DNA from 3 places in the Peribacillus sp. TH16 genome. Region 3 is predicted to be linked to each of the others. Evidence: riboswitches for the same ligand, from Rfam matches in the RefSeq annotation. Region 3 holds a riboswitch; each other region holds the start of a gene.
The links. Region 3 has a riboswitch for cyclic di-GMP ahead of JFV29_RS19825 (anti-repressor SinI family protein). Riboswitches for the same ligand answer to the same signal wherever they lie in the genome.
Positions count from the first base shown of each region.

Region 1: linked by a shared signal. The riboswitch ahead of JFV29_RS30740 (anti-repressor SinI family protein) and the one ahead of JFV29_RS19825 (anti-repressor SinI family protein) in region 3 are both predicted to bind cyclic di-GMP.
Region 2: linked by a shared signal. The riboswitch ahead of JFV29_RS26485 (anti-repressor SinI family protein) and the one ahead of JFV29_RS19825 (anti-repressor SinI family protein) in region 3 are both predicted to bind cyclic di-GMP.

Region 1 covers NZ_JAEKEM010000009.1:1,863,148-1,866,972, forward strand. Annotated here, with positions in the region: gene JFV29_RS23000 (VOC family protein) at 236-730, opposite strand; gene JFV29_RS23005 (DinB family protein) at 1,041-1,559, opposite strand; cyclic di-GMP riboswitch class I at 1,796-1,882, shown strand; gene JFV29_RS30740 (anti-repressor SinI family protein) at 1,901-2,029, shown strand; gene JFV29_RS23010 (YybH family protein) at 2,331-2,723, shown strand; gene JFV29_RS23015 (LacI family DNA-binding transcriptional regulator) at 2,819-3,825, opposite strand, start outside.
Region 2 covers NZ_JAEKEM010000009.1:2,563,326-2,567,150, reverse strand. Annotated here, with positions in the region: gene JFV29_RS26495 (flagellar protein FliT) at 1-239, shown strand, start outside; gene hpf (ribosome hibernation-promoting factor, HPF/YfiA family) at 495-1,052, shown strand; cyclic di-GMP riboswitch class I at 1,926-2,012, shown strand; gene JFV29_RS26485 (anti-repressor SinI family protein) at 2,049-2,189, shown strand; gene JFV29_RS26480 (helix-turn-helix domain-containing protein) at 2,339-2,662, opposite strand; gene secA (preprotein translocase subunit SecA) at 3,103-3,825, shown strand, end outside.
Region 3 covers NZ_JAEKEM010000009.1:1,192,096-1,195,920, reverse strand. Annotated here, with positions in the region: gene JFV29_RS19830 (ABC transporter ATP-binding protein) at 1-1,113, shown strand, start outside; cyclic di-GMP riboswitch class I at 1,451-1,531, shown strand; cyclic di-GMP riboswitch class I at 1,653-1,719, shown strand; cyclic di-GMP riboswitch class I at 1,857-1,938, shown strand; gene JFV29_RS19825 (anti-repressor SinI family protein) at 1,959-2,096, shown strand; gene JFV29_RS19820 (hypothetical protein) at 2,767-2,904, shown strand; gene JFV29_RS19815 (hypothetical protein) at 3,203-3,346, shown strand; gene JFV29_RS19810 (VanZ family protein) at 3,343-3,825, shown strand, end outside.

The sequences.
Region 1 (3,825 bases), 670 kb from region 3:
AACAATATTTTAAATTGTCAATAAATTAATTGCAACAATATCAAAATAAGGATTTGTTAAACAACACTGTTAATATTTAGAGATAAGAAAAAGGACCTATAGCGAGGATAGTTCAGTGGAACAATCTAAAAAAACCTGTATACATTTATACAGGTTTTTAATCAAGCTTTTTATTAAATGGTCTTGTAAAGTGACAACAAAGAAATTCATTTTTAATACCTCAAACAATGTAATCTTATCCCTCATACGCTTGCTTTAATGTTTTGATGTCAATTTTTTTCATTTGGAGCATTGCATTCATAACTCTTGCTGATTTTTCTGGATCGTGGTCGCTTAGCATCTCAGTTAGGGCCGTAGGAATAATTTGCCACGAAACACCATACTTATCTTTCAGCCAACCGCACACTTGTGCCTTCTCGTCTCCGCCTTCGGAGAGTTTGTCCCAAAAATAGTCCAATTCTGCTTGTGACTCGCAATTGACTATAAATGATATTGCCTCTGTAAATTTGAATTGCGGACCGCCATTTAATGCTACGAATTCCTGGCCCTCCAGTTGGAATTCCACGGTCATTACTGTTCCTTCTAATATCCCGTGGATTTCATGCCCCTCTTTTCCATAGTGAGTGATTCTTCCAATCTTGGAATTTTTAAAGATAGAAGCGTAAAATTTAGCCGCCTCTTCTGCTTGTGTATCAAACCACAAGTTTGTTGTGATTTTTCTTATACCCATTTTAAAGCACCTCCATATATTCTCTAAGTCTTAACAAAAAAGGATGTTTTTATTTCCGCTAAGTCTAAAGCTGAAGTTGCAGTTATCTTAGAGTTATCCGTTATTCAAGAATATGGTCCCATTCAAAAAGGACACCTTCTTTTTTTCATAAAGGCGCCCTTTAATGGAATAACTACACCACTTGAAATAGCTGGTAATGCGGAATAATGTGCTAATGTTCATAAACAAGCCACCGCTTAGTGGGTTTGATAATTAACTGGAGCCAATCAGTTAGTTAAAGATGGATAAAAAGTTCCCACTCTTTAACATCTTAATCATTCCGTAATTTGCTTAGCAATTGGAAAATCTGCCCCCTATGATGTGATTCATGTTCAATCAAATGGTACACAACCCACTCAGGTGTGACGTCATATTGTTCAAGAACCCTCGGTTTACGCCAATCTGTTAGATCCATTGAACGAAAGTGGGAAAGAAACACTTCACGTACCTTATTAAGTCGGTTAACATGTTCTTCTACAGTTTGTCCCTCAATATGGGTTAAAGAGCCCTCCTCAGAACGGCATTCTAACGGAAACAACGAGCGTATTTCAGAATCCCATTCAGTAACAAGAACCTCTTCATATAACCAATCTGCCTCGACCAATGCAATGTGATATAACAGCGAGCCAATCGTTTGTCTTTCATCCATTTTTGTATCAAGGATCCCTTGGCTGATTCCAGTTAATTCTGTTAAAAGAGTACGGCGAACATCTTCTAAACACCATAGCCATCCGCCAATTTCTTCTTCATATTCTGGAAATCGAGATACCAGTAAAGCTCTTCTCTCCAAACTGATCATCCTCCTCTTAATCAAAGTCTTACATTCTATTAAAAATGGATGGTTCCTTCTTTAATACAAAAAATCATATTAAATATAATAGTTTTATTCCCCATTAAATATCTTTATTGTCATTCAACAGGTCTCCCAATCGAATTAACAATTTGTTTTTAAAGAATAATAATTACATTTCTACAATTTACGACAACATTAGCACTATCTAGATAGTAATATATAACTATAATAAAATGAGAAAACGGCAAACTAATCGAAAGGTTAGGACGCAAAGCTAACAGGTCTAAGGTCAGATTGACTATGATAGCTGGGCTACCTCTTCAACGGAGGAATAGGTAATGTTACTTCAGACAAATGACAGAGTAAAAGAATTAGATACAGAATGGATTGAACTCATTCAAATGGCTATCAATGTAGAAATACCGTTAGAGGAAATTAGGGGATTTTTATTAGAAGGTAGACAATAGGCCTATGCTTGCTGCCTGACACATTTTTTACACATTAACGCCTTTTTTCTATTTCTTTACTTTATCAAAATAGAAAAGCTAATAATTCACCTTTAGCTGTAATAACTAGGATGGTTTGCTACGGTAATTATTTTCATTGCTACCCTATAGGCAGATTGCCCTTCAAAAATGGCTTTATAGTAATGAAGTTGATTTTTCTTATTTGGCCAAGAGAAGGATTCCTCAACAAGACAGTCGAATATTCTTCACTAAGGGGTAAATTGGAATCCCTATAAATTACCTATCGGATAGGAGGGCAAATATGCAAACTCATGAGTTAGAACTAGTAATAAAGAATGCAGACCGAGCAATAAATAATGAGGATTTCGATCAATTAATGGATTTCTATTCAGAGGATGCTACATTAGTTGTAAAACCTGGAACGTTAGCTAAAGGAAAAGAAGAAATACGTCGGGCATTCGTTGCTATCGCTGATTATTTTAATCATAGTTTAATTGTTAATCAAGAAAAGATGGCAATAATCGAAACAGGTGATACGGCATTAGTTGTAGCAAAAGCCCTTCTGAGTGCCAATCAAAAGACTGATTCGGTATTCTCAATGGAAAGAATGGCTACCTATGTTTTTAAAAAGGATTCGACAGGTACCTGGCGTTGCATAATTGATAATTCTTACGGTGCTGAATTACTTGAATAAGTCATGTACAGATATTTGAATAAATAGAAAAGGCTCACCTTCTTTTAGGTGGTTTTTTCATTTGTATTAATCTCCGCAGCAGAGAAAAACTCCTATTATTTTATAGGAGTTCCAGATGATTTTCTGATTACCAATTCAGGCTTTAAATTTATTGTTCGATAATCAGCTGGACCGACTTCATCTACTCTTTCAATCACTAATTGTGTTCCTAAATATCCGAAGTCATAAGCAGGCTGCGAAGATACAGTCAAAAAAGGATCAAAGTCTGAAAATAATTCTAAATCGTCAAAGCAAACGACAGCTATGTCTTCTGGAACTTTAATCTTTTTTTCTCGTAAACTTTTTATAATTTTAATGGCAATGAAGTTATTCGCTGCAAAAATCGCTGTTGGACGATCAGCAGGAGAAACATTAACCAAATGAGCGATTCCATTCCATCGCTTTTCTTGTTTATAATGAGTCTCTACTAGGAAAGCGGGATCTATCTTTAAATCATTAATTTTTAACGTTTCAATATACGCCTGATACCGCTCTTTCGAAGTGGAAATCGTAAGTGGGCCATGAACCATCGCTATTCTTTGATGACCATAATCAATTAAATGCTGAAGAAGCAATTTTGTCCCTTCATAGTTATCTCCAAGTACTCTATCACACGAAACATCTTCAATTTGCCTATCTATTAATGTAAATGGGATTCTGTTTTTAATAAGTTTCTTTAAGTTTTTGGTCGATTGATCACCTGTTGGAGCAATAATTACGCCATCTACCCTTTTAGAAATTAATGCATTGATATACTCACTTTCTTTTTCGTAGTTTTCATCTGTATTACATAAAATAAGCTGATATCCCATTTGATTAGCCTTATCCGCAGCGCCTCTTGCAACCTTTGTAAAAAAGGGGTTAGTGATGTCAGTTATGATTAATGAAAGTAACTTGGTTTTTTTAATATTCAAACTTTGAGCAGCTGAATTTGGTATATAGTTTAACTCTTTTATAACAGCTTCTACTTTTTCTCTAGTCTTTTCACTGATATTTCCTTTATTATTAATAACTCTCGATACAGTCATCGGTGAAACATTCGCTTTTTTTGCAATATCGTAAA
Region 2 (3,825 bases), 1.4 Mb from region 3:
TTGAGGAGCGGGAGAAGTTGATGGCAGGGATTCAACCGCCTTTTTCTGATTCTGAACAGGATTTAGGGAAGAAGTTAATCGAACTCAACGAAAAAGTTTCACAACTTCTAGAAGAACAAAAAGTAGAAATCCAACGCGATATTAAACAGCTAAGTCTCAAAAAAGAATCTACTAATAAATATGTGAACCCTTATCAATCATTATCCACAGATGGCGTGTTCTACGATAAAAGAAATTAGATATTAATCAGCCGTTTTAATTGCAAACAGTTTTAATGTTAATTGTTTTTAAATTTTCTGTAAATATTAAGGGCTTAATTTTTTCTTTATAGCTTTGTATTTGTTATAATAAAGCTAGGGCAGACATCAACCCTTTCCTAACCTTCCGACAATTGTTTCATAATCTCGACATATTTCATGATGTGTTTCTAAAGGAAACCGGAGGGGTATTGTAGAATCTAACTGTATAGTCTTAATTTAAGGAGGACTCACTTTATGAATTACAACGTACGCGGTGAAAACATTGAGGTAACTCCAGCAATTCGAGAATACGTCGAAAAGAAAATTGGCAAGTTAGAACGATATTTTAACAATACACCAGATGCAAATGTGTTAGTGAATTTGAAAGTTAACAATAATACATCCAAGGTCGAAGTGACGATTCCTATGCAGAATTTGGTTCTTCGCGCTGAAGAGGAAAATGCGGATATGTATGCTGCTATTGACTTGATTAATGACAAGCTTGAACGCCAAATTCGTAAACATAAAACGAAAGTCAATCGTAAATTCCGTAACAACTTATCTACAACTCCTGAGGCGTTCGCCTTTAATACGGAAATTGATGAAGTGGTGGATGAATTTGAAGATGATACTGATATTGAAGTAGTCCGCAATAAGCGCTTTGATTTGAAGCCAATGGATAGTGAAGAAGCGATTCTGCAAATGAATATGCTTGGTCACAGTTTCTTCGTTTACACCAATGCGGATACAAATACAACGAACGTTGTGTACCGTCGTAAAGATGGGCGCTACGGATTAATTGAACCTAGTTAATATGAATCTATAAACAAAAGCACAACCCAGACTATGGGTTGTGCTTTTTAAATTTTACTCCATCCATTGCAATGTTCATTTGGGCTAAGGAGTTCTATAAGCTCTGGAAAAATAACCACCGATTTCAACCATAGAAGTCAATGGTTGTTTATATTTCCTTCCTTTTTCCTTAATGATCTTTCGGCAATTTGATAAGTGTTTTGATAATGTGATAATAAGTAAAATCCATCTGTTGAAAACAAGGTATCAAATAGTATCGATTAATTGGTTGGCTCCTGGGAATTTCATTGTTCTCTAAAAAACACAATGAAGTATGGAATGTATTGTATTTTCTTTAAAAAGAACATTTTCCGTTCTTTAATAAGATAAATAGGTACTTATACCTATTTAAATAACCCCTCCTATTGCACTATACTCAGATTAAAGTTCTTTAAAAAGAACAATAATTTATTTATGTAAAATGATTTGATTATGGTGCAGAGGAGTTGGATTTTTGTATCAGAAAAATTGCTATACATGTCATAGAGCGTCTTTTAGCAGTGCAGAATATGGAGGTTGGCTTTGTCCGACCTATGCGGTGAGGACTTGTCTGCGCAAAAAGCCTTTGATGCACTTATTATGGAAAGAATTAATATGCCCCATCGTTTGAATAAGAAGGGCAATGTTTATAATTTTATAAAAAAACGAACGTGAATCATTTGAACCATCTTGTTTTGTACATGAAATAGACAAAAAATATCATGGATTTCTTGATTTTGTAATATTTTGTCGATAAAAAGTTGTGCATTGTGGTAATTTAGCGACATAAAGTAGCAATATTTGGAGCAAATATTCGCTATAATAACTTAATAAATATAGTTTTTGTAATAATTTCCCTGACAAAGGCAAGCTCAGCGAAAGATGAGGGCGCAAAGGCACAGGCCTAAGTTTGCTTAATGCTAAGATGGCTGGTCTGCCTGAAATACATACAAGTAGTATTTTAGGAGGATAAAAGAGGTGGTTAACGTGGAAGTGGATCAAGAATGGGTGAAGTTGATTTCAGAAGCTAGGAAATTGGGTTTTAAGAAAGAAGAAATTAGTGCTTTTTTAAAAAAAGAGAATCTAAATGTGCCACTAGAGCAGAACAATGAAAACTAAGAACCAAAAAGGAATGAAAAAAACATCCCTATAAACAGTTGATTTACAACATAGCTGCTTATAGGGATTATTTTATTTTCTGAAATTCTATCAATACTAGTTTGATAGAGCAGTACTATTTATGTTTGTGAAGATAGTTTAGAATTCATCTATTCTTGTTTATCTTTTCTCCATTTATTAAACTCAATGAACTCTCTGAATTGTTGTTTTGAAACGCCAGAATTCATAGCTTCCTCAACAATTTTCATCCAGTCAGTGTCCAAGGATTCCTTATTTGGTGCATCGTAAAGAAGGGCATCTACAGGAATGTTAAGTACAGCAGAGATTTTTTCGAGAAATTGAATAGAAGGATTCGTTTGTAAGTTACGCTCGAGCGAACTTAAGTATGACTTTGCTACTCCGGCTTTATCGGCTAGTTCAGTCATTGACATTTTCTTTTCTTCTCGCAGTTTTTTTACACGTTCACCAATCAACAATACCACCTCGAAACATGTTCTATTTATCTTCGATTTATAAGTTTTAAACCCACATAAAATCACAGGAATAGGAAGCCTGAAAAGCTAGATTGCTTCAACTGACTATCAGTCATAGAGGGACCAAAAATTTCTATTGATAGAAGGTTGTGCTTACTTCGCATTTTCGTTTGTCTTGTTAAGGACTCATGTGAAAAGTGGGGAGTGTGTAATGTACTTTTGCTACTTCCCTCTATTTTAACAGTTTTACCCCTCTTTTATCCAATGTTTTTCGTAAGAACTGAATTCAGGTCCATAGACATAGAGTGACATGAAGTTGTACCTCTAGAATAGAAGTGTTAAAATTAAGCTTGGATTAGTATTAACAGAAGGTGTGTTTCTTCTTACTTATATGAATGTGTTATTGAATGATCATTACCATAATAGAGGAGCGTTATTGAATGCTTAATATATTAAATAAAGTTTTTGATCCGAATAAGCGAGAAATTAAGCGTCTGGAAAAAGTCGCTGATCAGGTCGAAGCGCTGGCTGATGAGACAGCTGCGTTATCGGATGAGCAGTTGCGCGCCAAAACAGAGGAGTTTAAGGAGCGTTATCAAAACGGGGAAACCGTGGATGATTTGCTTGTTGAAGCTTTTGCGGTTGCGCGTGAAGGGGCAAAACGAGCTCTTGGTTTGTATCCTTACCGTGTTCAAATCATGGGTGGGGCATCACTTCATGATGGAAACATCTCTGAGATGAAAACGGGGGAAGGTAAAACATTAACATCAACCATGCCGGTTTATTTAAACGCGCTTACTGGTAAAGGTGTGCATGTCGTGACTGTCAATGAATACTTGGCGCACCGTGATGCAACTGAGATGGGTGTATTGTATGATTTCCTGGGTTTGACTGTTGGGTTGAATTTGAACAGTCATTCTAAAGAAGAAAAACAAGCTGCCTACAATGCTGACATTACTTATAGCACGAATAATGAGTTAGGCTTTGATTACTTGCGTGACAATATGGTTTTGTATAAAGAACAAATGGTACAGCGCCCGTTGCATTTTGCTGTCATCGATGAAGTCGATTCGATTTTGATTGATGAAGCGAGAACGCCATTGATTATTTCTGGTTCAGCGCAAAAATCGGCACAGCTTTACATCCAAGCAAATGCGTTTGTG
Region 3 (3,825 bases):
AGTAATTCATTAGAAGATTCTCATTTGAGTTGGTTTCTTTCCTTAACTGAAAAAATGGAAAAAAACAGAATTAAGTTAACTACATTAAATACAACTTCTCAAATGATCTTCAAGGTTGTTTCTGCATTTTTAATTGCGATTTTTGTCTTTTTTTCGATAAAGATGTTCATGGCCCAGCCAGCACAATTAATGCTGATAATGGTTATTTTTTCAAGGTTATGGCCAAGGTTTACAAGTATCCAATCTAATTTAGAGCAAATAGGATCTACTCTTCCATCTTTTAAGGCATTGTTAGATTTACAAAATGAATGTAGGAAAGCAAGAGAGTTATATAATTCAGATTATAAAAATATTAAATCTATTGAAATTAAACATGGGCTAGATTGTCGTAATGTCTACTTTAGGTATAATCAAAATGAAAGTACGTATGCACTTAAAAATATAAATGTTCACATACCTTCTAACCGTATGACGGCTATCGTAGGCAGATCAGGAGCCGGAAAAAGTACTTTAATTGATCTTTTAATGGGATTAAATCAACCTGATCGGGGCGAGGTCAGTATTGATGATATCCCACTTACTAGTGATCACTTATTATCACTAAGGAAATCGATTAGTTATATACCTCAGGATCCGTTTCTATTTAATGCAACTATACGGGAAAATTTGATGATTATTGACCCTAATGCAAGCGATGAATCCATTTGGGAGTCTTTAGAGTTCGCTGCAGCTGATGATTTCGTCAGTAAGCTTCCACAAGGTCTAGACACGCTCATTGGTGACCGTGGAGTTCGACTGTCAGGAGGAGAAAGACAGCGACTTGTACTGGCTCGAGCCATATTACGTAAACCATCTATCCTTGTCTTAGATGAGGCAACAAGTGCATTAGATACGGAAAATGAAGCGAAGATCCAAGCCGCTATCGAAAGATTAAAAGGAACCATGACCATTATTGTAATTGCTCATCGGTTATCGACGATTCGTAATGCGGATCAAGTATTGGTAATGGATCAGGGGGAAATCATTCAAGTCGGTGAATATAACCAACTAGCGAGTGAAAAAAGAGGAATGTTTAGCAATTTACTAGGTATCCAAATAGAATCAAGTGTGTAACCTTAAAGTTTAAGAGCAGTCCGCTTGTCAGCCCATTTATAATGGTCTGTTAAGCGGACTGCTCTTTTTAGTGAAGACTAAAACAAAAATGTGCAAAAGATAGGTATTGAATACGAGTAAGACTAATGATTCACATGGAAAATATTGTAGGGAAAAGACGATAAATATTATTAAACACATGATAACCTTTTATGTATAATTAACCTTATTAGCGTATTAAAGCGGAAGTTTTCAAAAAATATTAAAGGTGAATATCGACTTATATAACGGTAAAGCAACAAGCCTAATGTCTACAAAAAGGAAAAGTCGGAATGGCTTCTTCAAAGTATTAATTTATTCTTGAGAAGGGCAAAACCTATTGAAAAGTAGGGACGCAAAATTACAGGTCTAAGGCAATGCAAAGTCGGTGAGCACTTAAGATTTTTAAGAAGACATTTAAATTACTTACTAATTGAAATTTTGTAGGAAATTGTAATAAAGTAATTAATAGTTACCTATTAACAATTGTTAACTTATTAAGTATAATTAATCTCAATCTAAAAATTGATAAGTAAAGGCGCAAAACCACAGGTCTAAGGTATTTGCTAGGATGGCTGGGTTACCTTAAAAAGGATGAAATGAATTTATACATTAATTCAAATGAGAGAAATCTGGACACCCATTAAAGGCTTTCAGATAATGGAAGTTTCTTTATCATGGTTTTTAACCACCATCGTAAGAAGATTATGTGAAATTTTCAATACTCTTGAGAAGGGCAAACCTATTGAAAAGTAGGGACGCAAAATTACAGGTCTAAGGCTATGCTAAGACGGCTGTGTTACCACAAATAGGGTGAAAAAGAAGATATGCAGAAAAAAATGGATGCAGAATGGATTAATTTAATTTTGGAAGCAAAAAGTGTAGGGGTTTCCATTCAAGAAGTGCGAGAGTTTATTCAGAATGAACAGAACTTGAATAATCAACCCCATAAGAATTGGAAGTAGGAAAACAAAAAGATATTTAGATACTATGAAGGGCTGTTATTCAGCCTTTTTTTTATGAACTGGATTCTACTGTTTTCTTTCTTATAACTTAAAATCTTGCGGATGAAGCGATCTGCTATCAACAAAATTAGTCTTTTGCGCGAGCTGATATCTAAGAGTTTCTAATAGATTAGCACAATATATTGTTAGTTCCCTATAGTATTGTTCGGAAATTGTAAGTACCAATATTTCTATAGAATATTCGGATATAATTAGATATTTTTCCTGACTAAAATGTTCCGGCTCTAAGACTTTTCAACAAGTAGTAAAATATTTAATGAAAAATTAGGATAATAAGTATATAGTACTATTGTAAGCGTTTTCTTATTGGATTAATATGAAGAAGGTAGTGAGTACAAAGAAGTGGTATTATTTTAAATAAAAAGAGAAGATAATTCTTTTTGTGATACATAATAGGGTAATTGGTATATTGGAATATTTTGAATTAATGTATTTTGTATGATTTATAGTAGACTAGAAAGTGACGAATAGATATAAATGCCCAACAAAGAAACAGTGAATAAAACAGTTAATATTTTTGTATATTTGACGATACTACAATATAAAGAAAAAGCTAAAAGGGCTTCGCGAAGGCGATGTCAAGCTGCCATCAAAATACAAGGAGAATTTGATGACAAAAAATAAATATATTACGTTCGAGGAAGTTTATGAAAAGAAAGAAAGAAGCAAGAAAATTTTTATTGGGTCTTATATTACTATTACTTTAATCTTGATTTCTTTATTGACTTTTTTTCTTGGTCGATCATAAGGGTGTTTATCAAATAGGGCTGAGAGATCAGTCCTTTTTGATTTCTTTTTCTTTTGTTTTTTACACCTAATGAACTACATATTTTCAGCTGATGATATTAATAATCCGTCAGTTATGAACTTTTTGTGATCATTCTATTAATATTTCTTTAAAAATTCTGATTTTACCCTTTTTGAATTTATTTCCGCTTGCCAATACACTTTTTATATGTGATTATCAATTAAAAGAGCTATATTCCTTATTTTAGAAAAATAGGTTTAGTACAACTGTTTTACATAGTGGCTCTATTCAAATTGGAGTGGATATTCTAATGGATTTTATTGATATATTAATAGATACGTATACAAAAGGCGAGTTTCAGCAGGATGTTACAGTAAATGATCTTGTGGAAGATCTTAAGGAAAAACTAAGCGGTATCATTGAGGAACATGATAGAATATGATCCGTAAGTTCCGTAAGTGGTTAATCCCAGCTTTGTTCGTTTTATGGGCCATGTTAATCTTCTTTTTTTCCTCACAGACGTATGAGGAGCAAAGGATTTCTCCCTTTTTAGGACAGTTAAATACCCCGTTTTTGTATGAAAAACTCGGTGGTATTTCATTTATGTATGGTGGGCTTGAGGTGAGTGTTCATACAGCTGGAGTGGCTGGATTTTTGGAGTTTTTTATTCGAAAGGGTGCCCATCTTATTATCTTTTTTGTGTTCGGTTTTTTGACGATTAGTGTTTGGCGCACTTTTGTAAAAAACGGCGTTATTTCGTCTTTAGGTGCTCTTTTGTGTGTCCTTTTTTATGCTAGTGCGGACGAACTGCATCAAAAATTCACAGGTGGACGTACCCCCTTGTGGCAGGATGTTATGCTTGATACATTTGGTGGATTACTAGGTATTTTATGCTTTCTTATAATAAATCGACGGCGAAAG